3 regions of the Sporosarcina sp. G11-34 genome follow, and region 2 is predicted to be linked to each of the others. Evidence: riboswitches for the same ligand, from Rfam matches in the RefSeq annotation. Region 2 holds a riboswitch; each other region holds the start of a gene.

Region 1 (10,709 bases), on a different contig from region 2:
TTCTTTTCCTTTAGATACAGTTTCACTCTCACTAGTGGGTACTTTCTTATTAATATCTTCAACTACTAAAACTTCATCAGACTCTACTTTCTCAACAACTTTTGTTTTTGCAGAAAGAGTTACCTTCTCAGATTCATTACCCAACTTATCTACAGCCATTACTTCATAATCATAAGTTTGCGCTGATTTCAAATCAGCATCGACAAATTCGCTTTCAGCTCCTTCAACAACCGCTAGTTGCTTGTCCTCACGGTAAATGATGTACTCTTTAACTCCAGAAGGATCGTCCGCCGATAAACTTAAATTAATGCTGTCAACCGTCGTTTCTTCCTCGGTAACTTGAAGATTTTCTGGGCCGAATGTATCGGTAAAGACACCGTATATTGAGAAGTGATTGACGTCTACCATAATCGCTCCATCTTTTGCAGCACCCCATCCAGCTACATATTCCCATAGTTTCGTCTGTTCATTAAAGTAATAAACACCCGTTTTCTCGGCATCAATTCCTTCGTGAACCGCCATGCTTAAACCATAGCTACCTGTTCCTTGTTTGACTCCACTTGGATATTCAAATTGAAAATCATACCAATCTCCAGTTAATGTCAAACCACTAAAAGGTACTGTTTTTTCGTCTGGATGCTGTACTTCTAATTTAGTTCCTTCTGGTAAATCCTTAGGTAATTGTAGGAATGAGTTACTGTCACTTATAAAAATCTTCTCGCCTTTCTTTACTTCGATTTGTTTATTGAAGTCGATTACTTTATCTGACTCTGGTGTTGGTTCTGGTTCTGGCCCTGACTCTGGTTCTGGCTCTGGTGTTGGTGTTGGTGTTGGTGTTGGGGTTGGGGTTGGTTCTGGTTCTGGTTCTGGTTCTGGCTCTGGCTCTGGCTCTGGCTCTGGTTCTGGTTCTACTACTTTATCAGCAAAGTCATAGAGTCTACCTCCACCATTTGCATATAAGTCGTAAGCCACGAGGCCCTGCAAAGCCTGTTCAGTGGCCATAGTGTTAGATGAACGATCACCGGAAGTATGCTTGAATCCACCATTATCAGCGGCAAAACTTAATAAATGATCAATCAAGTTAATTCCTTTTTTCGTGAATCGTTCACTAGTTGGATCTATTCCATTAGCCGTTAGACCAATAATCACCTGCGATGTCGCTTCACTTGAAATTCCACCTACAAATGCTTCATCGAATCCGCCGGTATCCCCTTGTTCCTTAGACAAAAATGAAACTGCTTTATCAACAGCGCTTTTCACTTTCGGTTGTCCAGTATATGGCGCTAACCCTATGAGAGCCATTGCGCTAATATCATAGCTAGTTGACCCAGTTGTTGAAGTTGATAAACTCCACGAACCATCGTCTTTTTGATATTTTAGCAGTTCTGCAACTAACTGATTGCGTGTCCATCTAGCATCCTCTGGCACTGCAAAACCTTTTGTATCTAGGGCAATTAATGCGAAAATAATGCCGTTGTTCCCTTGATAAGTGAGCGTATCTTCTACCGAACCATCCCATAGATTACGATCAGGACTGTTGTAAATTAATTCAATTAAATTATGACCGCCAACATCCCGGGGATCAATCCCAATGGCAACAGCCGCCATCGCAAGTCGCTCACTGTCAGTAATTTTAAAGCGCCCAGTATCAAGGCCTTTAGTTATTTGACTTTCGATATGTTCTTTAAAATTATCCGTGTATCCAGCTGGTACCGTTTTACCAGCCTTTGTTAGACCAATTGCTTGCCACTCGCTAATTACACCTTCGTCTAGCATGTTAGCGCTTGCATCATTGATAGCAGATTGTACGAGTGTGTTATAATCCTTCACTTCTAGTTGTGTTATGTTTTCCTCTCCGTTTTGCGCGGCTACCGGTGCTATCAGCGCAAATATGAGCATAAACAACAGTGAAAATAAGACTGTAAAACTGGTTAACTTTCGGTACTTCCTCATTTATAAATCTCCCCTTTTTTGAACAAAAAACGCTGAAAATTATTCGGGCAAATAAAAAAGCCCCCACCCCCAGAAAGAGGTAAAGGCATATGTATGTTCAATAAATAAACTCGAAAAATTGACAGATACACGATGCATACCTTTTTCCTGGAAGGTGTTTAATTGCATACTGACTTTGGCAAGTCTCCTGACTTATGGATCATCGCTTCCTCTGTGTTCCCAGTAGTTTACTAGTGGCATAAATAGAGTTTGCTCCCCAATTACAGTGGCCGGACCGTTCAGGTATTTCACCTGATTCCTTTTTAAAATTTTGCGTTAAGCAAAAATACCAAAATCAAATTATTAAGTTTTCATGCCACTAATGAATGGCCAACAGATTCTCTGTAAGTATATAGGAGTAGATTTTTAATGCAATACTAAGATTTTTTGGCTGTGGACATTGTTTTTTTAAGTTTCCTTGCACTTCAGTCGGGTTTGCTTGCTCTCAGCTTGACCTTCCTTGCACCCGCACCCCATTTGCTTGCACTCAACCGAATTTGCTTGCAAGTCGGGACCTTCCAACTACAGTTTCTAGCAATATAAGCAAAAAAACCACACAATCGTGTAGTCATCTTAATTATTTTGCATAAATAATATATCGGTCAGGAGCGCTTCCTATAAATGTAAAAGGATAGCAGGTCGACAAGGTTAATATTTCTTCCGGAGCTGTGGAGCGGATTACGGTTCGATCGTCTGCGTCTACAATTTCCGTATCGAAAATCGTATAAATAAATGTTCCTTTTTCCATTTTCACGTGGATTTCATCGCCATGTTCAAGTTCTCCAAACTGACGAAAAACAGTATCACGATGACCCGACAATAAAATCTGATCTTGTTGGCCAGGTAAGGCAGTACTTATAAAATGCCCGACACCTCTAGCTAACTCATCCTCATGCGTGCCTGAAATGATCGGTATTTCCCGGTCCAACCGCGGAATATACAAAACGCCAATCGAATCGCCTTCTTTAATATCACTATACACTTCAATTTCATCGCTTTCTTCACGTGGAATAACCTCTTCAGAAATAAATCCCTTCGCTTCTTCCAGGTTTTTTTCTTGTTCAAAATATGAAGTAGCAAATTGACCACCTGCATAAATAATAAACAGTGCACCAATTACAATGAATAGAATAGGTATAACCTTTCTCAATAAAATCCCCCCATCCTGAAATTTAATGAAAACTAGGCGACAGCGGAGCCTAAGTTGCGCTTATAAGGTCTCCCTTAAACTAATTATTATCTGGCGTTATAAAGAAAACACGTAGCAACCAGCCAATTTTCAGTGGACAAGCGCTACGTGTTTATTAATAATAGGTATTACATTTTTTCAGGAGCAGATACACCAATCAGTTTGAGTGCGTTCGCTATTGTCGTGCGAGTTGCCGTAATTAATGCAAGGCGTGCCTCCGACATTTCGCGATTATCGGCATCCAATACTTTTTCTGCGTTGTAAAATGAGTGGAATGCAGAAGCTAACTCTTGAATATACGTCGCCACACGATGTGGTGAACGTGTTTTCGCTGCGTCCGCTACAATTTGCGGGAAGTCGCCGATTTTCTTAAGTAAATCAATTTCTCGCTCCGCAGTTAATAATGCGGCCCCGTCTACTGAAGCTGATAGGTTCATGTCTTTCGATTGACGTAAAATCGAAGAAATTCGTGCGTGTCCATATTGTGCATAGTAAACCGGGTTTTCGCTTGATTCAGAAACAGCTAGGTCTAGGTCAAAATCCATTTGCGTATCTGCTGATCTCATTACGAAGAAATAACGAGTCGCGTCAAGTCCAACATCTTCAACAAGTTCACGCATTGTGACTGCTTTTCCAGTCCGTTTACTCATCATCATGCGTTCGCCGTCTTTGTATAAATGAACCATTTGCGAAACGATTACTTCCAATTTATCTTTCCCATAACCAAGTGCTTCTATTGCTGCTTTCATACGAGGAATATAACCGTGATGGTCCGCTCCCCAAATGTTAATGAGTTTATCGAATCCACGTTGAATCTTGTCTTCGTGATAGGCAATGTCTGGTGTGATGTACGTAAATGTTCCATCATTTTTAATTAGCACACGGTCTTTGTCATCGCCGAATGCTGTTGAACGGAACCACGTCGCACCGTCTTCTTCAAATATATAACCGTTCTCACGTAATTTGTCCATTGCCCCTTCAATTCTTCCGCTACCGTATAGCGACGACTCTGAAAACCAGCTGTCGAATGGAACACGGAAGTTCACTAAGTCAGTTTCTAATTTTTTAATCTCATACTTCAAGCCGTATGCACGGAAAAAGTCATAGCGCTCTTTATCAGGTACATTTTTATATTTATCGCCAAATTCTTCGACGAGTTTTTTAGCAATACCAATAATATCTTGACCTTGATAGCCGCCTTCTGGAAGTTCACGTTCTTCTCCAAGTTCTTGGAAATACCGAGCTTCAACTGATAATGCAAGGTTATCAATTTGGTTACCTGCATCATTTAAATAATATTCGCGCTCAACTTCATATCCCGCAAAATCTAGGACATTACAAAGTGAATCCCCTAAAGCTGCACCACGCGCATGTCCTAGATGTAAATCGCCCGTTGGATTTGCCGAAACAAACTCAACTTGGATTTTCTCACCTTGACCCGAATTCGTACGTCCGTATTCCGCGCCTTGGTCGATAACTGTCTTTACGACTTCCTGTAAATAATCTTTTTTCAGCGTAATATTAATAAACCCAGGACCCGCAACATCAATTGATTCGATGGATGCACTCTCTTTATCGATGTTTGCCAGAATTGCTTCTGCAATCGCACGTGGTGGTTTTTTTGCAAGTTTTGTAAGTTGCATGGCGATATTCGTTGCATAATCCCCGTTTTCCTTACTTCTTGGTGTTTCCAGCATAATGACTGGCATATCCGCTTCTTCCACGAGTTTCGCCTCAATAACGGCGTTGTGTAGCGCTAGTTTTACTTCTTGTTGTATCTTTTCGACTGCATTCATTTTATTCCCTCCGAATATGTAATAGTTATTTCGTACGTGCCTAGAAGTGAACCTTCTGCATGCAATTCATAGGCTACGTTAAAGCGCCCATTGCCCAGATCTTCTTTTTCCATAAACTCAAGCCGATTCGTTTTCACGTGCAACTTCATCGATGCCGGACCATTCCCGTATTCACCTGTACTGATGCGTTCAGTGTCAAATGGTAGCCGCATTTTAACAGCCCCACTTCGCATAATAAATGCTTCGCTGTCATCCAACTTGACGGTCGTTTGAATTTTTTGCCCATCTTGTTCTTCTTCATATTTCAAATACAAAGAATTGATTTTTTCGATGTATCGGCCTGTCGCTTGTATTTCATGCGTCTCTTTATCCTGTCCTGGATGTTTAATTGACGAATGGAGCCGGATTTGTACAGGTCGACCTAACGTTTTCGATTCCATTTCGTTCACCGCCCTCTTACTAAAAATATCTTCTTATTATATCGCTCTTCTTCATGACATTCCAATTAAGCCTGTCATTTATCTTAAAATAATGTGAAATAGCCGTTTAATCTTGACGTCGGCGTCGCATACTACAAACAAATACATCGACGGGGAGGGATTTTATGCGGCGAGCAGTTTACCAGAAAGAGAAAAAAAAGCGCATCTTTTGGCGTCGATTATCTTTGCTAGCACTTACCGCACTTACAGCCGCCCTCACTTTATTTGGAGCTCTGAGGCTTTATGCGCAAATTACCGGCGCCCCGTCTCTCAGTGTTCCGAAAGCTTCCGTTTTCTTGGATGAAGACGGAAAGCAAATTGGCGACAAATTTTCTGCTGAGCGGAGGTATTGGGTTAGTCTAGATGAGATTTCCCCATTTCTGCTAGATGCAGTCATTGCGACGGAAGATAAAAACTTTTACAAACATAATGGATTTGATTATAAACGAATTGCCGGGGCTTTACTGAAAGACATCAAAACGCAAAGTAAGGCTGAGGGCGCAAGTACAATTACAATGCAGTACGCCAAGAATTTGTATTTATCACAAGCAAAAACATGGACCCGAAAAGCAACTGAAGCATTGTATACCTACCGTATGGAAATCTTTTATGATAAAGATGACATTTTGGAGGGTTATTTAAATACAGTCTATTTTGGACACGGCATGTACGGCGTTGAGGCGGCGAGCCAATTTTACTTCGGTAAGCCTGCAAAGGATCTTACGCTTGAGGAGTCGGCAGTCATAACAGCAATCGCAAAAGGCCCTTCCGTATATTCTCCACTTGATCATCCAAATAATTCAAAGGAACGAAAAGAACTTGTCTTAGCATTAATGACGGCACAGGGCTACATTACGGATAAGCAGGCACAGCGCGCGGTTGAAGAAGATATTGTGCTCAAAACAAAGGAATGGAAGGACACCGAACGCATTGCCCCCTACTTTTTAGATGAGGTTTGGCGCGAAGCCGAAAAATTACTCACCGAGAAAGGTCGCTATCCCGCTGAAGGCGGCTGGACAATCCGAACAACACTTAACGTCCACCACCAACAAACCGCTGAAGAAATTATTGATAAATGGATGCCAAAAAGCGGACTTCAAATTGGCTTTATGTCGATTGATCCGAAAAATGGTGCCATTACTTCACTTGTAGGCGGTGTTGATTATGCACAAAGTCCTTATAATCGTGCAACTCAGGCAAAGCGACAGCCTGGATCTGCAATGAAACCAGTGTTGTATGCAGCAGCGCTTGAAAACGGATTTAATCCGCTTAGTTTTTTATTGCCAGAAAAGACGATTTTTACATTTGATGATGGACGACAAAAATATGAGCCCAAAAATGTGAACGGAAAGTTTGCAGATCATCCTATTTCTCTTGCGCAAGCACTAGCGATTTCAGATAATATATTTGCGGTGAAGACGTTGGAGGATATCGGTTATAAAAAGTACCGTGATATGGCCGAGCGCCTGGGTATTGATGCTAAAATTAATGAGGTCCCTGCGGTTGCGCTTGGTACTTCTGTCGTCACATTAGTCGAAATGACGAATGCATACAGTCGGATTGCGGCTGGTGGCGTTGAGTTAATGCCGACGACAATTATCTCGATTTCAGATGCAGACGGAAAAACGGTTTATGAACGTACGAAAAAGAAACCTAAACAAATTATGTCGGAGCAAGATGCATTTGTTTTAACCCACTTATTAACTGGGATGTTCGATCCCGTTTTCAATGACTATTCCGCAGCAACTGGGTTATCCATGCGACCTAAACAAACTAGGCCGTACGCCGCAAAATCTGGGACAACGGAGTGGGACCAATATTTAATTGGTTATACGCCTTCACTAACTGCTGGGATTTGGACTGGTTATGATGTGGATGAACGATTAGAAAATAGCGATGATAAAGCTGCGTCTAAAAAAATCTGGATTGAGTTCATGGAAACGGCGCTAAGCGGTACGCCACCCGAACCCTTTATCCCTCCAACCGGTGTGAGTAGTGTAATTATTGACGTGGAAACGGGTGGACTTGCGGTTACCGAGTGCGAGCGACAACGCCTTGTGTATGTGAAAGATAAAGATATGCCACAGAAACTATGTACGGACAAATCACTCCAAGAACTGCGCAATTCAAGTGAAGGAAAAGAATTCAACTTATTCCCATTTTCATTTTTTGATTAAGTAGGAAAGATTGATTTTTAACTTTCCACAGGAAAGATTGATTTTTAACTTTCCACAGGAAAGATTGATTTTTAACTATCCAACGAGGTAAATAATATATATATATATCAATGTATTAAAAAAGCTTCTTTCCCTCATTTGAAGGAAAGAAGCTTTTTTTGCCAATTTAGTGCGTTTTCAACCAAAGGAAACCGCGCTTGGGTTTGGTTGATTTCCTTTGCCTAATTACGTAGACTAATTCGGCAGTCCTAGCTTACATTAGCAAGCTATCCTTAGTGTACTTTCTTTTAAGCGTACATTCAAGCCTACTGATGAAAGTATTTGAAGAACGTCGTCCATATTTACGAGGTTTGAATACGAAGTCCCTCGTGAAGTTCCTGTGGGCTACGATCCCATAACTCTTTATTATGTCCTTCTAAAAATTCAGCTAGGACACGTTTTGCAGTATCGTCTATATGATCAACCATGATTGAGCCTTTCATCGATTTATCCAATTTGTTCATATGCTCGATGAAATTTTTATAGCCTCGTCGAATCGGACGGTCGATAACCATTTCACAAGCTGTTACGCCGGCATAGTAAGGACCTTCTTCTTTATAATCTATGGTCACCCAGACGAGCCAGTATAATTTTCCGTTTGCGGATTCCTCGCGGTCAGGTAAAAATCGAATGCCACGCTCTAGTGGACTTCTCGCATGCATTGCCCCAATTTCGATTGTAGCGATTTCCTCTTCTACATCAATGACAACTGGTGACACGTTTTCCAATGACAATGAACCAATCCCGAATCCTTTATGACCGTCGGTTGGATCATTTTTTATAATTGTAAAGCCTAGTTTCGGTTTTGGTTTTGGTTTCTGTTCATTTTCCATTTGTTTACCCCTCCAACTCTGATATTATTACTTAGTATACTGGATAGTTAGAGGGAGGGAAAAGAAAATGCCATATGTAACTGTAAAAATGTTCGAAGGACGTACGGATGATCAGAAACGTGCGCTATGTGAAAAGGTCACTGAAGCTGTTGCTGAAACAACTGGTGCACCTGCTGAAAATGTTGTTGTCTTTATCGAGGAAATGTCCAAAAGTGATTATTCTGTAGCCGGGAAACGCCCGGTTGATGAGGAGTAATTTTGTTTTAGCTGGGATGTTGATTCCCAATACTTGGGTACTAAATCGTTGATTTCCGTTACGAGCGGACGCTTTCCGCGGGCTTGGCTTCAGCCGCTTCCCTCGCTGCGCTCAGTCCAGGGTCTTCAGCTCAAGCTATTTCCGCTGGAGTCGCCGCTCTTCACTCCAATCAACTAAGTTTGGTGTACTAAGAAAATGACTCATTGCCTTCTTAGGCTTATAAAAAACAGGCTCCTACGACTTTTTTGTCGTGGGAGCCTGTTTTTTAGTTTACTACATAGTTTTCCATTTCTTCTATGAAGTCGAATGCGGCAGTCATTTCTTGTTCGGTGAATCTTAATTTGTTTTTTACAATATGTACTTTTTCAATTTGTTCTTTTTTATCGAGATGATCGAAGTACAAAAGTGTTGAGACCAGTTCGAGAAAGCGTGAACTTTGCACTTGCATTTTTTGGGCAAAGCCGGTCAGTCTGTCGTGAACAGGGTCTGCGGTTTCTAGAAAGCGCAGACCTTCGTCTGTTACGTTGTATTGGTATTGTGAATAAGATCCTTTATTTATGAATTGCTCGTTTATAAAACCCATCTCACATAGTTCTTCAACCCGTAGCGTCAATTCTTCTGAATAAGGTCCGTACATATGGAGCTCATATTTTTCGGCAAAAGGGAATTGCATTCTTTTGGCTATATAAATCATTTTCTGAAGTTTTTTTCGTCCTGTTACTTCTTCTGCCACTGAAATAAACTGGACTATTTTAGCATGTTCTTGCAACAAGTTGTCCACCCTTTCTAGTTATTCAACATCTGTAAAATCTGCCCGTACAATGGATTATCCTCTTTGCCAGCTTCTAGTAAATCTTCTGGAAAATAGAGTTTATGATCGGTTCGTCTTTTTCCGGAAATTGCATCTACTACGTCAGATGAGCGGGATATCTCGCTAAGTTCCCCGTTTGGCATTTCTAAAAAGATTGGCAAGCGTTCGTTTTCTTCGCCTGGCCTGTAAAAATCGTATGGTAAATCTGATGATGAATCTACAACAAGATAATACTCAGGATCTATGCCTGCTTCTATGAATAAGCTTTTTAATTCGTGTAGTTTTTCGTACTCTTCTGCCGGATTAAATTCGACGTATTGGAATAATCTGCGGTTAATAAACCGAGAACTTAAATCGGCCAACACCCAATCTGACTCTTTCATCCACTGTTGAAAATAAGTTGTCATTACACCTTCGTCTAAGGAGATATAATCTTCTAATAGGAATGTCCGGTCAAAAAAGGTTTGAAAATGAGTAGGCACTTGTTTAAATATGTACCCAGATTCATATAAATATTTAGCACGATGTAAGATTTTCGTCAAAATAACTTCCGCACTTCGCGAGACTGGGTGGAAATAGACTTGCCAGTACATTTGGTAGCGGCTCATAATATAGTCTTCTACTGCGTGCATCCCACTAGACTTAACGACTGCTTGCTCTTCTGAGGGGCGCATTACGCGCAATATTCTTTCCATATCAAAATGACCGTAAGATACGCCTGTAAAATAAGCATCTCGCTGTAAGTAATCCATCCGGTCCGCATCTATTTGGCTTGAGATAAGACTTACAACAAGCTTATCTGGATATGTTTTACCGATAACATCAGCGACTTTTTGTGGGAATTCGGGTGATACACGGGTCAAGACTTTATTCACTTCTGTATCTCCCAGTAAAATTGCCTGTGTGAATTGTTCGTGGTCAAGATTAAAGACATTTTCAAAAGCATGTGAAAATGGGCCATGTCCCAAGTCGTGCAATAACGCTGCACAAAGCGCGACAAGACGCTCTTCATCGTTCCACTCGGGCCTTCCGCTAAAGCCATCATCAACAATCCGGCGAACGATTTCGTAGACACCGAGCGAATGATGGAACCGGCTATGTTCGGCCCCGTGAAAAACAAGATACGTTGTTCCTAGT
Region 2 (10,709 bases):
TTTTCTGTGTGTCTGAGAACGATTCCACGCATTAACAGGTCTTTGTACAACTTACTAGCATCCCGGCCTACATCCAGTTTGAATGAAATAAAGTTGACGACCGAATCCGTTACCGTGCACCCATTGCTTGTTAAAAATGCAGCTAACTTTTCACGTTCCTGTACGCTGTGACGAATTGCTTGCTCTCTATAGCTCTTTTCACGCAAACAAATCAATCCAATCTGCGCCGCCACACCGTTGACGTTCCAATGTGGTGCAAGTACTTTGATGCCTGAAATGACCGTTTTGCTCGCTACGACATAACCGAGCCGTATTCCAGGGATGGCGTACATTTTCGTCATCGAGCGGACTACTAAGACATTTGGATACGTGGCTATTTCTCGGATGAATGAAAGCGATTCATCGACAAAATCGATAAAGGCCTCGTCTAGCAACACTTCACAGTGAACTTCCATGCCGTGTTGAATGATTTTTAATACATCCGCTCGTTCAGGCATTATGCCCGTTGGATTATTCGGCGTGCACAAATAAAGAACAGAAGCTGACTGCATTGCAGTCATTATTTCATTGATTGGCAATGTAAAGCCGGTCACCTCTTCGGAAAAAATGCGAACGAGTTCCACATTTTTTGCTTGGAGCGTCGCTTCGTACTCTGAAAATGTTGGATGAACGATAATCGCCCGTTTCCCTCGGTAACGTTCTGCGACGAGTGCAAGTAATTCTGCCGCTCCATTTCCGGCGAATACATTCTCTTTTTCTACGCCGTGAAATTTTGCTGCCGCCGAGACAAATGGTTCCCCTTCCGGATCTGGATAGACGTTGAGTTTTTCTACTAAATCTCCCCATATCTTCAGAACCGTTTCTGGAGGTCCCGCTGGATTGACATTCTCACTGAAATCCAACAGACGCGCGGGTTGTTCCATTTCTAGTTGTGCATAAACATGTTGTGGGTTCGCCCCGTGTTTAGGCAATTCCATAAAGCCCTACCCCCAATACGGTCATCATCAGCCAAAATATAAACGATACGACGTGCATCTCAGTAATGACCGATTTAATATGTTTCATCGTAGGTGGACTGTTTTGCGGGCCGATTTCAAGCCTTTTCGAAACGATGCCGCGATATGTACTTTTTCCACCTAATGTAATTCCAAGTTGCCAAGCAGTTGCCGCTTCCAAAAAACCGCTATTCGGACTTGCATGGCGTCTGGCGTCCCGACTCCACTGCGAAAACCGTTTCCACAAAGAAAGCTTGCCTGTATTTGGTGTATATAAAATAATTAACAGGCCCGTTATTCGCGCGGGAATGAAATTCAGGGCATCATCCGCCCGTGCAGAAAACTTTCCAAATTTCTCGTAACGTTCATCTTTATAGCCAATCATTGAATCGAGCGTGTTCACCGCTTTATACAACCACAAACCAGGAGCCCCTAGGAGAAAGGTCCAAAAAAGTGGCGATGTCACACCGTCTGCCGTATTTTCTGAAACAGTTTCAATTGCACCACGCGCAATTTCACTTTCATTTAGGTTGTCGGTATCACGGCCTACAATCCAAGATAACTTTGCACGTGCTTCCGTGAGGTCACCTTCTGCAAGCGGTCGATACACTTCTAGTGCCGCATCACGCAAGCTTTTTTGGGCAAGCCCAATCGCAATTAACAAACTTTCAAAGGCAATGCCGACGACAATATGTAGCTTATACGTGAATCCGACAATCGCAAACACAAGAACAAAAACGAGGCTTGTTGTAGTAAAAAGAATGACGGCCCCTTTGAATGTGCGAAATCTTCCTTTATTTAAACGGGTTGTCAGCTTGGCAATAAATGTACCTAACCAACGAACGGGATGTGGCCATTTCGGTGGGTCCCCGATCATTCGGTCAAGTAGAAAACCTATCGCAATGGCGATGAAATGGGCAGGTATCATGACGTCCAACCTTTTGCTTTTTTATACGCACGAAGCGCTCGAACAGTGCACTCATAGACACCATGACCAACTAGTTTGCCAAGTTCCGTGATTGGACCCGCATATGGCAGATATTCGCCGTATTGAGTGGCCGCGACAAGTAAACTATCTGTTGATGTGCCTGTAGCAATTGTGCCCGTCAGCGGATCTTTTACTTCTTCTGTTTGCAGTGCTTTTGTTTTCGCTTCCGTTGCTGTAATCATCGCTTGGATAAACGCTTCGTCCGGCAGTTGTCCATTGACAATGACCCACGTATTAATGGTGCCGACTTTATGTTCTCGGTCGCGGGTAAGCGCTTCGGACACATCGACAGCATTGCCAACACCAGCAGTCACTGCGATAACGACCGAACCAAAGTCTCCTTTGTATTCTTCAACTTCCGCATGCTCCGTCGTGACCGCAGTCATCATGCCGACGGTTTCGGATGTGTTGAAACCTTGTTGTTCGAGATAAGAAGCCATTTCAAGTTGGACATCATCGCAATGGTAATCCGCATCGACATGTCGATTGATGAATACCCGGTACCAACCCATTCCGGGGTTATGTACGGCGGATGAAATCGTTTTAAGCGGACCTTTTGCGCAAAGCGACACATAATTGGACGACACGGAAAAATCATCTTTTGTCACGACAAAAGATGGATTTTCTCCATTCGTATCCGGCAAAAGCGTAATTTGCGGTTTAGGCAATTCTGGATGAGGCTGTGTTTTCACGCGCGCTTCATACACGTGTTGGATTGCTTTTTCTTTGACAACTTCCCGCGGCATTCCGATTTTGGCGATCTGCCCATTTTCCATCAATAACAGGCGGTCGCAATATAAAGAAGCTAAGTTAATATCATGAAAGACAGATATCACCGTGAGTCCTTTTTCGACCGCTTGTTTTCGAATCGTATCTAGTAGCTGTTGCTGATGGGCAATGTCTAGATGGTTTGTAGGTTCATCCAACAGTAAAATAGGGGCAACTTGTGCAAGTGCTTGCGCAACAAAAACGCGTTGCTGTTCGCCACCTGAAAGCAATTCGATCGACTGATTTTCGTAGCGAGTCACCGCTGTACTTTCCATCGCCTCGGTAACAGCACGCTCATCTTCTACCGACCACGAGGAAAAAATCCCCGACTGGTACGGATATCTACCGAGCTCTACTGTTTCACGTACTGTATGCGAAAAAGCATGTGCATGGAGTTGGGGCAGTACGGCGACTTTTCTGGCAAACTCTTTTTGAGAATAGGCCGATGAAACTTTTCCGTCAATCGTGACCGTTCCTTGTTGTGCGGGAAGAATACCTGAAATCACTTTTAGAAGGGTCGATTTTCCGCTTCCGTTCGGGCCAAGTATGCCAAGAATTTCTCCTTTTCCTACAGTGAATGAAACAGATTTAACGACAGGTTCCTTGCCGTATCCGCCTGATATATTTTCAACTTGCAACATATTACATTGCCCCCTTTCTTCGTTGTCTATAGAAGATATATGCAAAAACAGGTGCCCCGATAAACGCCGTTATCACACCGACTGGAAGTTCTGTCGGTGAAATAATTGTGCGCGCAACAAGGTCGCAAATAATGAGTAATGTTGCACCATTCATAAACGACAACGTCAATAGATGGCGATGATCTGATCCCCACAAAAGGCGCGTCATATGCGGCACGACAAGTCCTACAAATCCGATTGTCCCTGAAACAGCAACAGCTGAACCAGTTAACACAGAACCACCAATTAAAATCATAAATTTGCGACGTCTGACATTTACACCTAAATGATGGGCGCGTTCTTCGCCAAACAGCATCGCGTTCAATTCCCTTCGACTAAACCAAAGCATAAATGAACCAATAATAACAAACGGCAAAATCATTGTAATATAGTTCCAACCCCGCATCGAAACACTGCCAAGAAGCCAACCAATAATTTGCCTCAGTTCTTCCCCGGTAAGCGCAATCATTAGCGATAGAACCGAACCAAGAAAGGATCCGAAAATAATTCCCGTAAGAATGATTGTCTCCATTTTCATCGCCTTATCGACAAGGCGTGCAAAACCTAGAACGAGAAACATCGTAAGCGCCGCACCAATCATACTGAATACGGGAAGCGTATATATGCCTAGAATCGGAATCGATAGTCCAAAAAAGAGTGTCATCACAGCACCTACAGAGGCGCCGGATGACACTCCGAGGGTGTATGGATCAGCAAGCGGGTTCTTCAAAAGACCTTGAAATGCAGCTCCTGAAATCGCAAGTGATGCCCCGACAAGCCCTGCAAGTACAACCCGTGGCATACGTATTTTCCATAAAATATTCGTAGCAATCGGATCCGCTCCTGCATTCCAAAACGTACTTATCGGTATTTTCACAGTCCCGATAGATACACCTAGCCACACCGCCACAACGAGTGTTACGGCAGATACTAAGTAGGCAACGCTTGATTTACTCACTAAAAACTTCTGGATAAATTGCTTTTGCAATTGCTTCCAGTCCTTCTGCAAGACGTGGACCTGTACGACTCGTTATGTTTTCTTGAACTTGGATCACTGCTTTTTCTTTGATTGCTGTAATTGTATCGAATCCTTCACGTGCATAAACGTCTTCGACTGCTGTTTCAATGTAGTCATACATAACAATAATAACATCCGGGTTTTTGCTAATAATGGCTTCCGGATCTATCATGAACCAACCTTCTTCAGTTGCGACGTTGTCCGCACCAACCATGTCAAACATTTCTTGCATGAATGTATCTTTACCCGCCGTGTAAATTTCAGGGGCTGGTGATGTTTCTACGAATACTGTTTTTTTGTTCTCGACTGTAGCTACTTTTGTAAGAACTTCTTCCACTTTTTCTTTCATTTCCGCAATTATTTTCTCGGCTTCTTCTGTTTTGCCTGTTAATTTACCAACTTCTTCAATTGTAGTGTACGTTTCATCGAAGTTCGTTGCATTTTTCACGATGAATACAGGAATTCCAGCCGCACGAATTTGCTCGTAACCCGCTTCACCTGTACTTAATCCTGATTCGTGACCAAAGACGATATCTGGATTCATCGCTACGATTTTTTCAACGTTAAATTCCATTCCACCGATTTTCTCTTTTTCTAATGCTTCTGCTGGATAATCATCATAGTCGTTCACCCCGATAATTTCATCTGAAAGACCAAGTTCAAATAAAATTTCCGTATTGCTTGGCGTCATTGAAACGATTGTTGCTGGCGCTGTTTCTAATGTAATTTCATTGCCAACGGAATCGGTCACTGTTACCGGAGATGCAGACTCAACAACATCCTCTTTCTTAACATCTTCTTTTGGCGTGTCATCAATTTTTGGCGTGTCTGGTGTTGCCGTTCCTCCACATGCAGCTAACATAAATACTGCTACTATGGATAATAACCATAACTTCCATATCTTCTTCATATTGTTCTCCCCCTATTTTATCGAAACAAAAAATCCTCCGTAAGTCGTGCACGAAGGATGAGTTCAAGTAAAAATCTGGACGCGGAAAAGCGCTGATCTTCACCAAACCTATCCTCGCAGGTTGACGGGTGATTCCATAAAGGCAGGTCTCCTGGCTTGTGATCTTAGCTTGTCGCGTCTTCCCGAACATTATTACTTGTCCAGTGACATAGGTGCGACTTGCTTACACTTACAGTGGCGGGACCGCGTCGGCATTCAACCGACTTCCCTTTTAACCCCTACCGTGAAGGCGGGGGAACCTTTATGTTTTCGTATGTAATTTGTATTCATCTAATAGTATACTACATATTTTACTTGTGTCGAGTAGTGACGAATATCATTGAAAATAACTTTTGACGCATTAAAAAAACCGCTACACCGAAGCGTAGCGGAAAAGAAAATCACATTTTTTCTGGTGCAGATACACCGAGTAAATTTAAAGCGTTCGCAATCGTTGTGCGCGCTGCTGTTATTAAAGCTAGACGAGCAACGGATAGCTCTACATTGTCTGCATCCAACACTTTGTCCGCATTATAAAATGAGTGAAATGTTGCTGCGAGTTCTTGGATATAAGTTGCAACGCGGTACGGTGAACGTGCACGTGCAGCGTCTGCGACAACACCCGGGAAATCCCCAATTTTCTTCAACAAGTCGATTTCTTTTTCCGATGTCAATAAAGCCGCGCCATCTGCACTAGCAGTCATTTTCATCTCTTCAGCTTGACGAAGAATCGATGAAATTCGAGCATGTGCATATTGTGCGTAATAGACAGGGTTTTCATTGGAATGCGAAACGGCTAAATCGAGATCGAAATCCATTTGTGCATCGCCGGAACGCATAACAAAGAAATAACGAACTGCGTCAAGACCAACTTCTTCAACGAGTTCACGTAACGTAACCGCCTTACCTGTACGTTTACTCATCATCATGCGTTCGCCGTCTTTAAATAAGTGGACCATTTGCGCAACGATTACTTCAAGCGTATCTTTTTCGTAGCCAAGTGCTTCGATAGCCGCTTTCATACGCGGAATATATCCGTGGTGATCGGCTCCCCAAATATTAATAAGCGTATCGAATCCACGCTGAATTTTATCTTCGTGGTAAGCAATATCGGGTAAAATATACGTGAACGAACCGTCTTTTTTAATTAACACACGGTCTTTGTCGTCTCCGAATGTCGTTGAACGGAACCATGTTGCGCCTTCATCTTCAAAAACATGACCGTTTGCACGTAGTTTTTCCATGGCATTTTCGATTTTTCCGCTACCATATAAACTGGTCTCTGAAAACCAGCTGTCGAATGGAACACGGAAATCTTCTAGGTCTTGTTTTAATTTTGCAAGTTCATATTTCAAACCATATTCACGGAAAAACTTGAAACGTTCTTCAGCAGATACTTCTTTATATTTGTCCCCAAACTCTTCAACAAGACGCTTCCCAAGTTCAATAATATCTTGCCCTTGATAGCCGTCTTCCGGGATTTCCCATTCTTCTCCAAGCGCTTGGAAATACCGCGCTTCAACCGATTTTGCAAGATTGTCGATTTGGTTGCCCGCATCATTTATATAATACTCGCGTTCCACGTTGTATCCAGCCATATCAAGTACGTTGCACAGTGAATCCCCAACAGATGCACCGCGTGCATGGCCAAGATGGAGGTCACCCGTTGGATTCGCGGATACGAATTCAACTTGGATTTTTTCTCCCGCGCCTGCGTTTGACTTACCGTAATCAACGCCTTGCTCAAGTACTGTTTTCACAACTTCTTGTAAATAATCTTTTTTCAAAGTGATATTGATAAATCCAGGGCCTGCGACGTCGATTCCTTCGATAGACGCACTTTCTTTATCGATGTTGTCTAAAATAGCTTCAGCAATTACACGCGGTGGTTTTTTCGCCAATTTTGTTAGTTGCATGGCGATGTTTGTCGCGTAATCCCCGTTCTCTTTACTTCTTGGTGTTTCTAATATGACATCTGGCATATCCGTTTCTTCTATAAGTCCGGCTTTAATCACCGCGTTATGTAGTGCCAATTTAACTTTTCGTTGCATTTGTTCAACTGCGTTCATGAGGTTCCCTCCGTATATGTAATTGTCAATTCATAATTTCCTAGTACCGATTCTTCAGCCCAAAGCGAATACATCACGCTAAACGTTCCACTAAAGGTATTCTCGTTTTCTTCAAATATAAGACGTTCTGTCTGTACGACTAACCCGAAAGTTGCGGGTCCATTTCCGTAAGTCCCTTGGCGTTCTTCTTCCACATTAAATGGAAGACGCATATCCACGGCACCTTTACGCATAATAAGGGCATCGTTGGCACCCATTTTTATCATTGTTTGAATTCGTTTGCCGTCGTGGTCTTCTTCATATTTTAAATAGGACCTGCCAGCTTTGACGATGCATTGCCCCGTTGCCTTCAGTTCATGGGTCTCCGTTTCCTGCCCAGGATGCCGGATAGTTGAATTAAGTAAGACATGCACATTCCGCGATTCCATTCGTTCACCGCCTCTTAGATGAAAACATCTTTCTATTATATCCTTTTTACACGTCACTTTTCAATTAAGCAGGCCATTTACATGAAAAAATGATCAGATATCCGTTTAATGTTGCAACTTGGGTCGCATACTACATAAAAGTGCACGGATCGGAGGGTCATTATGCAACGGACAAAGTTTTTGAAAAAGAAAAAAAGAAAAATTTTATTGCGCCGGTTTTTATTGCTAACCCTTACAACGCTTACAGCTGCGTTTACTGTATTTATTTCACTTAAAATATATGCACAAATTACGGGTGCTCCTTCACTTAGCGTTCCAAAAGGTTCCGTTTTTCTCGATAAAGACGGGAAACAAATCGGGGATCACTTTTCCGAGGAACGAAGATACTGGGTAAGTCTCGATGACATGTCACCCTTTCTTATCGACGCAGTTATCGCAACAGAGGACAGGAAATTTTATAAGCATAACGGATTTGATTATAAGCGAATTGCGGGAGCTGTTTTGAAAGATGTAAAATCGATGCGGAAAGTGGAAGGCGCAAGTACGATTACACAGCAGTATGCACGAAATCTTTATTTGACACATACGAAATCATGGAAGCGGAAAATTAATGAAGCCCTTATTGCCTATCGGATGGAACGTTTTTATGAAAAAGATGCTATTTTGGAAGGTTATTTAAATACCGTTTATTTTGGGCACGGAATGTATGGCGTGGAAGCTGCGAGTAAGTTTTATTTTGGAAAGTCGGCGATTGACTTGACTCTTGAAGAGGCCGCGGTCATTACCGCGATTGCAAAAGGACCTTCAAGGTATTCACCTGTTGATAATCCAGAAAGATCTACGGAAAGAAAATTACTCGTGCTATCTCTTATGAAAGCCCAAGATTATGTAACCGCAGCCCAGGCAGAACGCGCAGGCGATGTGCCGATTGTTTTAAAAAATGAGGAGTGGACCCATTCAAAACGAAGTGCACCTTATTTTCTAGATGAAGTATGGAAAGAAGCAGAAAAAGTGCTGACGAAGAAAGGTCGTTCCCCTGCAGAAGGTGGCTGGACAATTCAGACGACACTTAACAAACACCATCAAGTAACCGCTGAAGAAATGGTTAAAAAGTGGATGCCTAATAGTGGATTGCAAGTTGCATTTATGTCCGTTGAACCGGGTACCGGTGCTGTTACATCACTTGTCGGTGGAGTTGATTATGCAGAAAGTCCATTTAACCGGGCAACTCAGGCAAAAAGGCAACCTGGTTCCGCGTTAAAGCCTATCTTATATGCCGCTGCGTTGGAAAATGGATATAATCCGCTTACGTTTTTATCGACTGAAAAAACGATTTTTACTTATGATGACGGAAAATCCTCATATGAGCCGAAAAATGTCAATGGGAAGTTCGCGGATCACCCAATTTCACTTGCGCAAGCACTCGCCATTTCGGATAATATTTTCGCAGTAAAAACGCTTGAAGAAGTCGGTTATAAAAATTATAGAAATATGGTGGAACGTCTCGGTATCCATGCATCGCTTCCGGAATCCCCGGCTGTTGCTCTTGGTGCAGTAGATGTCACTCTTTTCGATATGACCGGCGCATTTAACAAATTCGCATCAGATGGAGTGAATGTTCAACCGACGACGATCCTTTCCATAATGGATTCTTCGGGAAAGACCGTGTATGAACATCCGACCAAAGAAAACAAGCAAGCTATTTCAAAACAAGATGCTTTTATTCTGACGCATCTTATGACTGGGATGTTTGATCCAGTTTTCAATGATTATTCTTCCGCAACGGGTCTTTCCATGCGTCAAAAACAAACGAGACCGTATGCAGCCAAATCGGGAACGACCGATTCAGATCACTACTTAATTGGATATACTCCAACTCTTACCGCCGGGATTTGGACTGGATTTGATGTTGGTAAGCAGTTAACCGACCCACAGGATTTAGCGCCGTCCAAAAAAATATGGATTGATTTTATGGAAACTGTCCACCGTGGCACGAAACCCCAGCCGTTCATACCACCCGATGGAATTAGCGGGGTAGTTGTCGATGTTGAAACGGGAGGCCTTGCCGTGGATGATTGTGAAAAACAGCGCCTGATGTACGTAAAGGAAAAGGACATGCCACAAAAACTATGTACAGACAAGTCGTTACAAGAACTACGGTCAAGCGATAAAAAGAAAAGTAAACTGTTCGACCTGTTCCCATTTTCATTTTTCGAATAAAGATATTCCTTCGAACACGCTTCGACCACCGCAAAGCGCCAAGACATAGTATTGTCAATAATTGTTTGCCATCAAAAAAGCTTTCTTCTCCCAATTTAAGTTTGGGGGAAGAAAGCTTTTTTACCAGTCCAACGTTCTTTTGCGTTTAGAATGCCATGCTTGGGTTTGTCTGGAATTCTAAATGCAGTGAGTGCATTATTCCGGTTGTCCTAGCTTACGTTCGCAAGCTATGACTTCAGTGTACTGCGTTTCAAGCCGACATTCAACCGTCTGAACAGAAGTATGCGAAATTTGTCATACTTTGTTCACATTACTCGTTATTCTCTACCAAGGCCGCTGCGTAATTCCGGCTTACTGCGATCCCATAATTCCTTATTATGACCCTTTAAAAATTCGGCAAGAATGCCTTTTGACTTATCATCCATCTCGTCAATCATTATATGGCGTTTCATCGATTTATCCATTTTGTTCATATGTTCAATAAAGTTTTTATAGCCCCGTCTTTTTTCCCGATTGACAACCATTTCACAAGCCGTAACACCTGCATAATATGGACCGTCTTCTTTATAGTCAATTGTCACCCAAACGAGCCAG
Region 3 (10,709 bases), on a different contig from region 2:
TTAGCGGATTGGGACAAAAAAACGTTAATCGAGGAAATAGGTTTTGTATCACAAGACCCAGAAAATCAGATTGTTATGGACGAAGTCATGCAAGAAATTGTTTTCGGCCTTGAAAACTTAGGGTATTCGAACTTTGAAATGAGAAAAAGAGTTGCGGAAATGGTCAACTTTTTTGGAATGGAAGATATGTTAACGTTAAAACCATCCGAGCTATCCGGCGGACAAACGCAGATGCTGAATTTGCTTTCCACACTTCTTTTGAAACCGAAGGTCCTGTTGTTAGACGAACCCACTTCTCAGTTAGATCCGATAGCTGCAAGAGAATTACTGACAACATTAGAACGACTAAACCAAGAGATGGGCATAACAATCATTCTGGTGGAGCATCGTCTAGAGCAGTTATTTTCATCTGCGGACCGTATATTATTTATGGAAGAAGGTGCGATTAGTTACGGTGGAGCGAGTCGGCAAGTCATTGAAGAGTTATACGAGCGCGGAAATAAACAACTCATTCCTTATCTACCTTCCTTGGCACGCCTTTATATGGAAACTACAGAAACGGTTGTACGGGAGAAGATTCCGCTTACGGTTAAAGAAGGCAGGGAATGGTTTGTCGGTTTGCCTGAACCATCAATGCTTAAGTTAGAAGGGGAAACGGTTGACTTTAGTAGTAGGGATTTGGCCGTTAGTTTAAAAGATGTATATTTTCAATATCGGAGGGAGAGCCCACCCATCCTGAAAAAGCTTTCTTTGGAAATTAGGGAAGGTGATTTTTTTGCGCTGGTTGGTGGAAATGGATCAGGAAAAACAACGGTTTTGAAAGCATGTATTGGCAGCATTAAGACACAAAGAGGAAAGGTATTGCTACGCGGGGAAAATATAAATAAGTCGCGCAGTAAACAACGATTTGACGGTGTTGCTTATCTGCCGCAAAATCCAAGAACCTACTTTGTTCACGATACAATCGAAAAAGAAATGCGGGAAACAGTCATACGACATAATGTTGCCAATGGTGAATCAGTGATTGTCGAGCTACTTCAAACTTTTGGCATTGCGCATTTGAAAAATCGTCACCCTTATGACTGTTCGGGGGGGGAAATTCAAAAAACTGCTCTCGCTTGTATGCTGATTGCCACTCCTGAAATATTATTTATCGACGAACCGACGAAGGGACTAGATTCAGTTTCAAAAGAAGAATTATCAACGCTTTTACAGCGACTACATAAGTCTGGAATAACGATTATTATGGTAACCCATGATATTGAATTTGCGGCTAAAAATGCGATGAGATGCGCTATGATTTTTAACGGGGAAATTACTGTGACTGGTACGCCAGCGCAATTATTTAAAGGAAATTACTTTTACACGACATCCATAAACCGAGCAAGTCGAGTAAGTGAAGAAAAAGAATCGCTTACGTTAGAGGAGGCATTGTTAAAATGGTAAACAACAGACGTTACTTAACGATTGTTTCCATTTTGATATTCGTCTTGTTGGTCATATCGATTGCTGTCTTTCGGTATAATGCGTATTTAATGTTGAGCTTTCTAATTATTAGCATCATCATGCTTCCGTTTTTTATTCGTTTTGAAATGCGTAAAGTTGCGGTACGAGAAATTGTTATTTTAGCTATGCTTGCCGCAATTGCTGCGGTGGGACGGGTTCCTTTTGCCGGTTTGCCAAGTGTTCAACCAACTTCATTTGTTATTATTATGGCTGGTTTGGCATTCGGTGCGGAATCTGGATTTATTGTCGGCGCAGTCGCTGCGATAGTGTCGAATATATTTCTCGGTCAAGGCCCTTGGACGCCGTGGCAAATGTATGCTTGGGGCATGATGGGGATGAGTGCGGGGCTTCTCCGAAATACGTGGTGGATGTCAAAACTATGGGGGAAGGCCGTATTTGGATTTATATGGGGATACCTATTCGGTTGGTTCATGAATTTATGGATTATAGTAAGTAATTTGGAAAACATGACCTGGGAAGCGTTCTTGGGGATTTATTTCGCCAGTATTTATTTCGATTTAGCTCATGGCATAGGCAACGTATTCTTTATTCTCGTCTTTGGTGCCAGTTGGTTTAAAATTCTGCAGCGATTTCAGAGAAAGTATGGCTTATTGGAGGCTTAGCGAATAATTCACAGGTTTTGATTCGCATTGCTTAGAAAAGTGTTAAACATTTTATAGTCGTAAGGTCCCGACTTGCAAGCAAATTGGATTGAGTGCAAGGAAATGCTCTACCGGTGCAAGCAAAGATTGGAAGAGTGCAAGCAAAGAGTAGTCGGGTGCAAGCAAATGACATCCGGGTGCAAGCATAAAAGTCGAAACGGAATTAAAGCTAAAAAGAGATATTTAAGAAGGCTTTAAGTGTTTTTTAGGAAAACAATGGTTTTATTGCGCCGAAACTGTAGTGCCAAAGTAATAATTCGCTGATAAGTACCCCGTGGGCGCTGATATCGGGATGTCGAGCGCTGATAAACTACTTCCAACCGCTGATAACCAGTACGCGAACGCCGATAACTCGTACTCGACGGCTGATTTCACAAAAACGTTCGTTTCACGGAATGATAGTGCAATCAACCAAACCACTCTTTCTCGACACAACCTTTATATGTAGTATAATAAGAACCGGATACAAATTACATAGACCAAACATAAAGGTGCCTCGTCATAATTGTCGAGGTTAAAAGGGAAGTCGGTTTAATGCCGACGCGGTCCCGCCACTGTATGTGTGAGCAAGTCGAAAAAAAGTCACTGGAAATCAGTTCCGGGAAGACGCGACAAGCTGCGAGCACGAGCCAGGAGACCTGCCTTTATGAATCGCCCATACGCCTACGAGGATTAGGATTGGTGGAAATCGGCACCTTTGTGTTTAGATTTTTACTGACTTTATTCCTCCGTAATGATACGGGGGATTTTTATTTGGAAAAACAGGAGGAAATTAAATGAAGAAAAAATGGCAATTATGGCTCACATCAATTTTAGCAGTGTTCTTGCTTTCAGCATGTGGCGGCACGGCAACAGAAGATAAGCCGAAAGTAAATGAAACACCAGAAGTAGAAACAGTTGAAGAAGGCACATTCCCGCTTACATTGACTGATGCAGTAGGTAATGAAGTAACTTTAGAAACAGCGCCAGCAACGGTTGTTTCAATGATGCCGAGCAACACGGAGATTTTATTTGAACTTGGACTTAATGAAGAAATAATCGGTGTCAGTGATTATGACGATTATCCTGCTGAAGCTTTGGAAAAAGAAAAAATTGGCGCGCAGGAATTTAACGTTGAAGCTATCGTAGCTATGGATCCTGAAATTGTATTTGGGCATGAATCAGCATTCGGAATGGCCGAAGATGGTTATGAACAAATTCGTGCAGCGGGAATTCCTGTATTTATCGTGAAAAATGCAACGAACTTTGATGAAACGTATGATACGATTGAAACAATGGGTAAAGCAATGGGTAAAGCAGAAAAAGCTAATGAAATTATCGAAAGCATGAAAGCAAAAGTTGCTGAAGTGTTAGAGAAGACAGACTCAGTTGAAAACAAAAAGACTGTATTTGTAGAAACATCACCAGCTCCTGAAATTTACACGCCAGGAAAAAACACATTTATGCAAGAAATCCTTGATATGGTCGGCGCAGAAAATATTGCGGCTGACGAAGAAGGTTGGGTCATGATGGATCCGGAAGTAATCGTAGATAAAAATCCGGATGTCATTGTCGTTATGTATGACTATATCGACACGGCTGTTGAAGATGTCTATAAACGTGACGGATTCGATACGATCACTGCAATTAAAGACGAACAAGTAATTCAAGTAGATGAAAACATAACGAGCCGTACAGGTCCACGCCTTGCAGAAGGACTGGAAGCAATCGCGAAAGCAATTTACCCTGAGGTTTTCGGTGAGTAAATCAAGCGTTGCCTACATCGTTTCCGCCGCCACACTTCTTGTGGTGGTGTGGCTCGGTGTTTCGATTGGATCGGTGAAAATACCGATTAGTACGCTATGGAATACAGGAGCGGATACGACAGCGACGAACATCTTATGGAAAATAAGAATGCCGCGTGTTATATTGGCCGGACTTGTCGGCGCATCGCTGGCGATTTCCGGTGCTGCTTTTCAAGGGCTATTAAAGAATCCGCTTGCTGATCCATACACACTCGGAGTGTCATCCGGCGCCTCGGTCGGTGCTGTGATGACGCTCTTTTTTGGTATATCGATACCGATTTTAGGCACTTATACGCTACCCATATTTAGTATGATAGGCGCGGCACTTACGATGTTTCTTGTTCTTGGGTTTGCGCGACTTGTCGACAGGGCCATGAAAATGGAAACAATTATTTTGACAGGTATTATTTTCGGTTCGTTTCTAGGTTCGGTTTTGTCACTCATGATTGCGCTGACAGGAGAAGAACTTCGCCAAATTATCGGATGGCTTCTCGGGAGTGTTTCGATGCGTGGCTGGAATCATATTACAATGATTTTGCCGTTTGTAATTGTTGGTTCCGTAATGCTTTGGTTAAATCGTCGCGAACTAAATGCGATGCTATTCGGGGAAGAACGTGCACATCATTTAGGTGTTAATGTGAAGCGGCGAAAATTTGCGATTTTAATTGGCGGCTCGATTTTAACAGGTTCAGCCGTTGCAGTATCAGGGACAATTGGCTTTATCGGCCTCGTAGTTCCGCACATGACACGACTTTTATGGGGGGCAGATCATCGTCATTTGCTCACGCTTTCATTTATGAACGGTGCCTCGCTCCTTATTATTTGTGATTTAATCGCGCGGACTATTATTTCACCGACGGAACTTCCAGTTGGCGTCATTACGGCGTTTATCGGCGCACCTGTATTTGCGTTTATTTTCTACAGACAAAGAAGAAAGGGAGCTATGTAACATGCTACAAGTTGAAAATGTTTCAGGTGGTTACGGCAATAGCCTCGTTGTAAAATCAGTTAGCTTTGACGTGAAAAAAGGGGAAGTACTCGGGATTTTAGGGCCAAATGGCAGTGGTAAATCAACATTGCTGAAAATTATCTCAGGCATTCTAAAAGCAGAGAGCGGGACCGTGACCATCGACGGGAAAAGTGCGTCGCTTTATTCGCAAAAAGAATTTGCAAGGAAAGTTGCCGTGTTGCCGCAATTACATGCCCATGCATTTTCACATACCGTCCGAGAAACCGTAGAACTTGGGAGATATCCACATCAGGCAGGGTTATTTTCTTCCTGGTCAAATGAGGACGAGCGAGCCGTAACTGAAGCGCTGGAAAATACGGCGATAACGCGTTACGAGAAACAGTCCATCGAACTCCTGTCCGGAGGCGAGCAGCAACGCGTTTTCGTTGCACAAGCACTCGCACAAGAAGCACCAATATTGTTATTAGATGAACCAACAAATCATTTAGACATCGCGCATCAACAGCAACTACTCGACACAATACGAAATCAAGCAGTCGATAAAGGACTTACGGTGATCTCGGTATTCCACGACATTAACTTAGCGGCAATGTACTGCGACCGTTTACTATTATTGGATAAAGGCGAGGTATCTAAAATCGGTTTGCCACAAGATGTGGTGAAAGAAGAAGCAATTGAAGCCGTTTATAAAGCGCGTGTCAAAACACAGCCCCACCCTGAAATGCCCAAACCACAAATCACCTTACTTCCTGATACAAAAGATGAAATTCGAGTAGCTGTTGTGTCCAAAGAAGACTTTTCTGTTTCAAAGGAATTCGTTGCACTGCAAACAAAAATCCCACTTAAAACGTTATCATCCGCGGTCCATAACGCTGGATTAGGTTGGTATAAAACATTTGTGAATCGCCATGTCGACAGCAATTACAATGCAGATGACGTAAAAACTGAAATGGCTGCATATCTAGAGAAGCAAGGCTTTCCACTGAATGAAACAGTAGGAATGATGACTGCTGTTTTGACAGAGCACGTAGAAATAGGTGTATATGAAGGCGATTTCGGAACGGTCTTAATTGCCGTCACGGCCGGAATAGGTAATGCGGTAGATGTATCCAAAGCACGCAGTCGCGATGAAGCTCCGCGGGTTGGAACAATAAACACATGGGTAATTATTAACGGAGAGTTGCCAGACGAAGCGTTCATTCAAGCGATGATTACCGCGACAGAAGCAAAGGCGAAAGCGCTCCAAACTGAAAATGTAAAAGATCAACTGACGGGAACAATCGCAACAGGCACATCGACAGACAGTTTACTCGTGGCTGCCACGCAACAAGGGGAATGGCTACCATATGCCGGCCCTATTACGTCACTTGGGAAATTGGTTGCACACGGTGTATACGAATGCACAGTTAAAGCAGTACAAGCTTATAAGAAAGCGAAAGGATGGACGACTTGATACCAGCACACTTTTTAGCCATCGCCATCGGTTTTTTCCTTGATTGGATAATCGGAGATCCACCAAAATGGCCACATCCGGTTCGTTGGATAGGTACATTTGTTTCAAAAATGACCGCTATTTTAAATAAAGGAAAATTCCGCACAGCAAAAGGTGCATTTTTGCTCGCGCTGACCACATTAATTGTTTTCAGCCTAGTATTTTCTGTAACCGTTTTTGCTTATTCCATTCATTTATTTGCAGGAATTGCCGCAGAAAGTATACTGATTGCGATTGGTCTTGCTCAAAAAAGTCTGCGCGTGGCTGCACTCGATGTGTACCGACCACTTGCTGATGGTAATTTAAGTGAAGCACGTAAAAAGCTGTCCATGATTGTCGGCCGTGATACCGAGAAGTTAAATGAAAGCGAAATTGTGCGCGCAACAATTGAAACTGTTTCTGAAAATACAGCGGACGGTGTTACGTCACCACTCTTTTGGGCCTTTTTATTTGGAGCACCGGGCATATGGGTATATAAAACAGTGAATACACTCGATTCCATGATTGGCTACAAGGATGAGCGTTACGAAAAGTTCGGTAAATTTGCAGCGCGGACAGACGATGTGATGAACTTCATCCCCGCACGAATTACGGGGCTGTTTATTATTTTATATGCGTCGAATAAAGGCGGGATTTCATTTTTTAAACGCTTTGCTGGTTGGACCAAGGATGCGCGTCGACACGCGAGTCCTAACAGTGGTTATTTGGAAGCGGCGACAGCTTGGCAACTGGGCATCACATTAGGCGGAAAATCGACCTACCGCGGGAAAAAATCAGAGCGCTCTGAAATCGGACCTGGCAAATTTCCGCTAGAAGCTTCTTACATAAAAGCGTCTGTATTTGAAATGCATACGACCTCATTTATATTTTGGATACTATTTACGATTATTGGAGTGTTGTTTAATGGATTTACCTAAACACGGTGCGAATCCGTCCAAGGTTTATGCGAATCTTGGGATTGAACGTCCCACTGATGTCGTTGATTTCAGTGAGAACGTTAATCCTGCGGGTCCCCCAAAAATCATTCAAGAAGTATGGGCGGATCTTGCAACGAAAATCACGGCCTATCCAGATCCTGACGGCGAACCGTTTTTATCGGCAGCTGCAGCGTTTCACGGTGTTGAAAAAGCGTCTATTTTCGTTGGAAACGGTGCGGCGGAACTGCTTGCATTCGTTGCGGAACGCTACCGCGGGGAGAAGGCGATCGTCGTCCATCCAACTTTTTCCGAATATGAAGCGACTTTGGTGGCAAAAGAAGTGGACGTTATTCGGGTTTTATCAACTGAAGAAAACGGATTCAAATTACCCATCAATCAGATTAAAGAGGCGATGGAATCAGCATCTGTTCTTTATTTATGCACCCCGAATAATCCGACGGGCATCTTGCCAGAACGCGATGATCTGGATAACATCATCCGTTTCGGAGCGGAAAAAGATTGTGACATTGTCCTAGATGAAGCTTTCATTGATTTCATCGGAGAGTCTAGTTCCTTTATTTCGGAATTAAGTGAAAATCCTCATGTGACAATCATTCGGTCTATGACGAAAATGTATGCCATTCCGGGAATCCGGCTTGGCTATGTCTTGGCACATCCAACAATTATTAATGAAATAAAAGCACTTGCACCGCACTGGAATGTGAATGGTGTGGCGGCACATATCGGAGCGCTTTGTTTAGACGCGGACAAATACCGGGAACGAGCCATTCAACATAGCAATGGGGAACGATTAAAAATGAAGGTATTTCTAGAAGCACGCGGTTGTATTGTGACTGACTCCGAAGTGAACTTTCTAACGTTCAAACCAGGAGAAGGGCAGACCGCGCGTAAACTGTACTTGGATTTATTGAACAAAGGAATTGTGCTCCGGCATACTGAAAACTTTCAAGGGATGGACGGCCATTGGCTGAGGATTGGTATGAAAAAAGTAGCGGAAATGAATGTTCTTAAAGAGGAGCTGGCGCGATGGTTCGTGGCAAACTGACCTTCATTAGCGGCGGCGTTCGAAGTGGGAAAAGTGCATTTGCTGAAAGGCAGCTCGTCACAGCATCCAAGCGTAACGGCGGGCGTCTTGTCTATATCGCATCTGGGGTAAAGACGGATATAGAGATGAAAAAGCGAATCGACAAGCACCAAATCCACCGCGCAGAACATAATTGGACTACTTTTGAACAGCCGGTGAAGTTGGAAGAATTACTCCCGTCGATTCAGCAAGGGGACTTTGTCTTGTGGGATTGTTTAACGACGTGGTTAGCAAATGAATTGTACGCTGGTTGGGAAACGGGAACGCCGTGCATTCAACAGCCGGGCTGTATGGAACAAAAAGAAGCAGAACTTTATAAAACAATCGATGCGCTAGTAGACAAAGTCGCAGAGCTAGTCATTGTTTCGAATGAAGTACTCGATGAATTGCCGTCAGCCGATGCAGAGACCGAACTATATAGTATGTGGCTTGGTCGAATTCATCAAAGGCTTGTTGTGAAGGCGAACACTGCGATTGAGATGGACTACGGCATCGCGGATTATTGGAAGAAGTGATAGGTGTGACGCCACCGTTAATTTCCGCTACAGGTGGACGCTTTCCGCGGGGCGGGAGGTGAGTCTCCTCGTCGCAGGCTCCTGCGGGGTCTCACCTGTCCCGCTCAATCCCGCCGGAGTCGCCACCTTCCGCTTCAATTAACTAACTTTTATTCTTTCCTAATGATTAAAAAACTTCATTCCAACGTAAAAGGAGGTTTTGCAATGAATGGTTTGATTGTTTTGGGTACAGCATCGGATTCTGGGAAAACGATGATTTGTGCGGCGCTATGCCGTATATTATCCGATGAAGGAATTCGGGTAACGCCTTTTAAATCACAAAATATGTCCGGGTTTTCGGCAATAACGGAAAATGGTGAAGAGATGAGCCGTGCGCAGTTCATACAAGCAGAGGCCGCGAGAACAATTCCGTCGATCTATATGAATCCGATTCTATTAAAACCCGTAGCCGAGATGAAATCAGAAGTACTCTTTTTCGGGGAGAAGTTTGGACCCGTAGCGGGCATGATGTACCGAGAACAGTTTTTCAAACGCGGTATTGAGGCAATCCACACTGCACTAGCCAAGCTTTCGGAGACATACGAAACAGTCATTATCGAAGGAGCAGGCAGCCCAGCGGAAGTAAATCTCAATGACCGAGAAATTGTCAATATGCGTGTTGCTGAAATTGCAAATGTACCCGCTGTGTTAGTGGCTGATATCGACCGCGGCGGCGCAATTGCATCCGTCGTTGGAACACTGCAGCTTTTATCGCCAGCACATCGTTCGCGTGTAAAAGCGATCATCATCAATAAATTTCACGGCGACCTTTCTTTATTCCGAGAGGGTGTTGAATTTATCGAAGAATACACGGGAATCCCTGTTGTAGGTGTCATTCCATACAAACTAGACCACGGAATTGAAGAGGAAGACGCAAATCGTCCTTTTGTCGAGGCTCCTGTTGGCGTCGATATATACGATGCTTGGGCGGCGCATGTGAAGGGGCATCTTAACTGGCCGCTAATGAAGGAAATTCTTGCACAATCCGAGGGTACAACATGAACGGTTTACTGCTCGCAATTCAATTTTTCACAGTGCTTCCGATTAAAAAAGAATTGCCGATCGGTCGAAAAGAAGTGACGGCAATGTTTATAGCACTTCCGTTCGTCGGCGCGGCAATTGGCGCAGTTATGTACGCGGTTTCTCTGTTGATGATTGATGTGATCGGCACGGGAACGCTTCTTACAGCGGTCTTTATCGTCTTGACAGGCATCATACTGACAGGCGGTTTACATCTAGACGGTTGGGCAGATACGGGCGATGCATTTTTCTCCTATCAAGACCGTGAAAAACGGCTGGAAATATTGGAAGACCCACGTCTAGGCGCATTTGGGACGATGGCACTTGTCCTACTTATCATTGTTAAGGTTGCATTGTTTCATGAAATCTTGGCGCAAGACCTCGGACATATCGCGTTATTTATCGCCTTGCCACTTCTTGCACGGGTGGGCATGAATCTTTATTTATCTACAATCAAGTCTGCTAAGAATAAAGGGCTTGCTTACTTTTTCAAAGAAAAGATTGGGACGGGTAGTGTCAATCTATTGTCGATGGTTATCGGAGGCGCAGTTCTAGTCGGTCTCGGCTATGTAGTTGGAAACGCGGTGCTTCCTCTTCTTTTATTCGCAGTCATTGCTGTAGGACTTATCCTCTTCCGAAACTGGTCGCTGAAACATTTCGGCGGAGTTACTGGAGATTTACTTGGTACGTTTATTGAAG

Evidence for each region. Region 2 has a riboswitch for cobalamin ahead of KSU66_RS03180 (ABC transporter substrate-binding protein). Riboswitches for the same ligand answer to the same signal wherever they lie in the genome.
Region 1: it holds a riboswitch for cobalamin, as region 2 does, so the genes downstream of both, KSU66_RS19740 (LPXTG cell wall anchor domain-containing protein) here and KSU66_RS03180 (ABC transporter substrate-binding protein) in region 2, are expected to answer to the same signal.
Region 3: it holds a riboswitch for cobalamin, as region 2 does, so the genes downstream of both, KSU66_RS19770 (ABC transporter substrate-binding protein) here and KSU66_RS03180 (ABC transporter substrate-binding protein) in region 2, are expected to answer to the same signal.

The regions. Positions count from the first base shown of each region.
Region 1 is NZ_JAHNZW010000021.1:14,813-25,521, reverse strand. It holds gene KSU66_RS19740 (LPXTG cell wall anchor domain-containing protein) at 1-1,953, opposite strand, end outside; cobalamin riboswitch at 2,114-2,301, opposite strand; gene KSU66_RS19735 (class D sortase) at 2,570-3,142, opposite strand; gene argS (arginine--tRNA ligase) at 3,310-4,977, opposite strand; gene KSU66_RS19725 (DUF1934 domain-containing protein) at 4,974-5,417, opposite strand; gene KSU66_RS19720 (transglycosylase domain-containing protein) at 5,582-7,633, shown strand; gene KSU66_RS19715 (YwhD family protein) at 7,975-8,505, opposite strand; gene KSU66_RS19710 (2-hydroxymuconate tautomerase) at 8,549-8,761, shown strand; gene KSU66_RS19705 (YwgA family protein) at 9,027-9,533, opposite strand; gene KSU66_RS19700 (HD domain-containing protein) at 9,548-10,709, opposite strand, start outside.
Region 2 is NZ_JAHNZW010000002.1:221,910-232,618, reverse strand. It holds gene KSU66_RS03200 (pyridoxal phosphate-dependent aminotransferase) at 1-977, opposite strand, end outside; gene cbiB (adenosylcobinamide-phosphate synthase CbiB) at 964-1,920, opposite strand; gene KSU66_RS03190 (adenosylcobinamide amidohydrolase) at 1,920-3,392, opposite strand; gene KSU66_RS03185 (FecCD family ABC transporter permease) at 3,394-4,389, opposite strand; gene KSU66_RS03180 (ABC transporter substrate-binding protein) at 4,382-5,359, opposite strand; cobalamin riboswitch at 5,484-5,677, opposite strand; gene argS (arginine--tRNA ligase) at 5,800-7,467, opposite strand; gene KSU66_RS03170 (DUF1934 domain-containing protein) at 7,464-7,895, opposite strand; gene KSU66_RS03165 (transglycosylase domain-containing protein) at 8,058-10,115, shown strand; gene KSU66_RS03160 (YwhD family protein) at 10,433-10,709, opposite strand, start outside.
Region 3 is NZ_JAHNZW010000021.1:27,833-38,541, forward strand. It holds gene KSU66_RS19755 (ABC transporter ATP-binding protein) at 1-1,446, shown strand, start outside; gene KSU66_RS19760 (ECF transporter S component) at 1,440-2,129, shown strand; gene KSU66_RS19765 (hypothetical protein) at 2,391-2,579, opposite strand; cobalamin riboswitch at 2,641-2,828, shown strand; gene KSU66_RS19770 (ABC transporter substrate-binding protein) at 2,945-3,913, shown strand; gene KSU66_RS19775 (FecCD family ABC transporter permease) at 3,906-4,901, shown strand; gene KSU66_RS19780 (adenosylcobinamide amidohydrolase) at 4,903-6,375, shown strand; gene cbiB (adenosylcobinamide-phosphate synthase CbiB) at 6,363-7,331, shown strand; gene KSU66_RS19790 (pyridoxal phosphate-dependent aminotransferase) at 7,318-8,397, shown strand; gene KSU66_RS19795 (bifunctional adenosylcobinamide kinase/adenosylcobinamide-phosphate guanylyltransferase) at 8,379-8,951, shown strand; gene KSU66_RS19800 (cobyric acid synthase) at 9,156-9,992, shown strand; gene cobS (adenosylcobinamide-GDP ribazoletransferase) at 9,989-10,709, shown strand, end outside.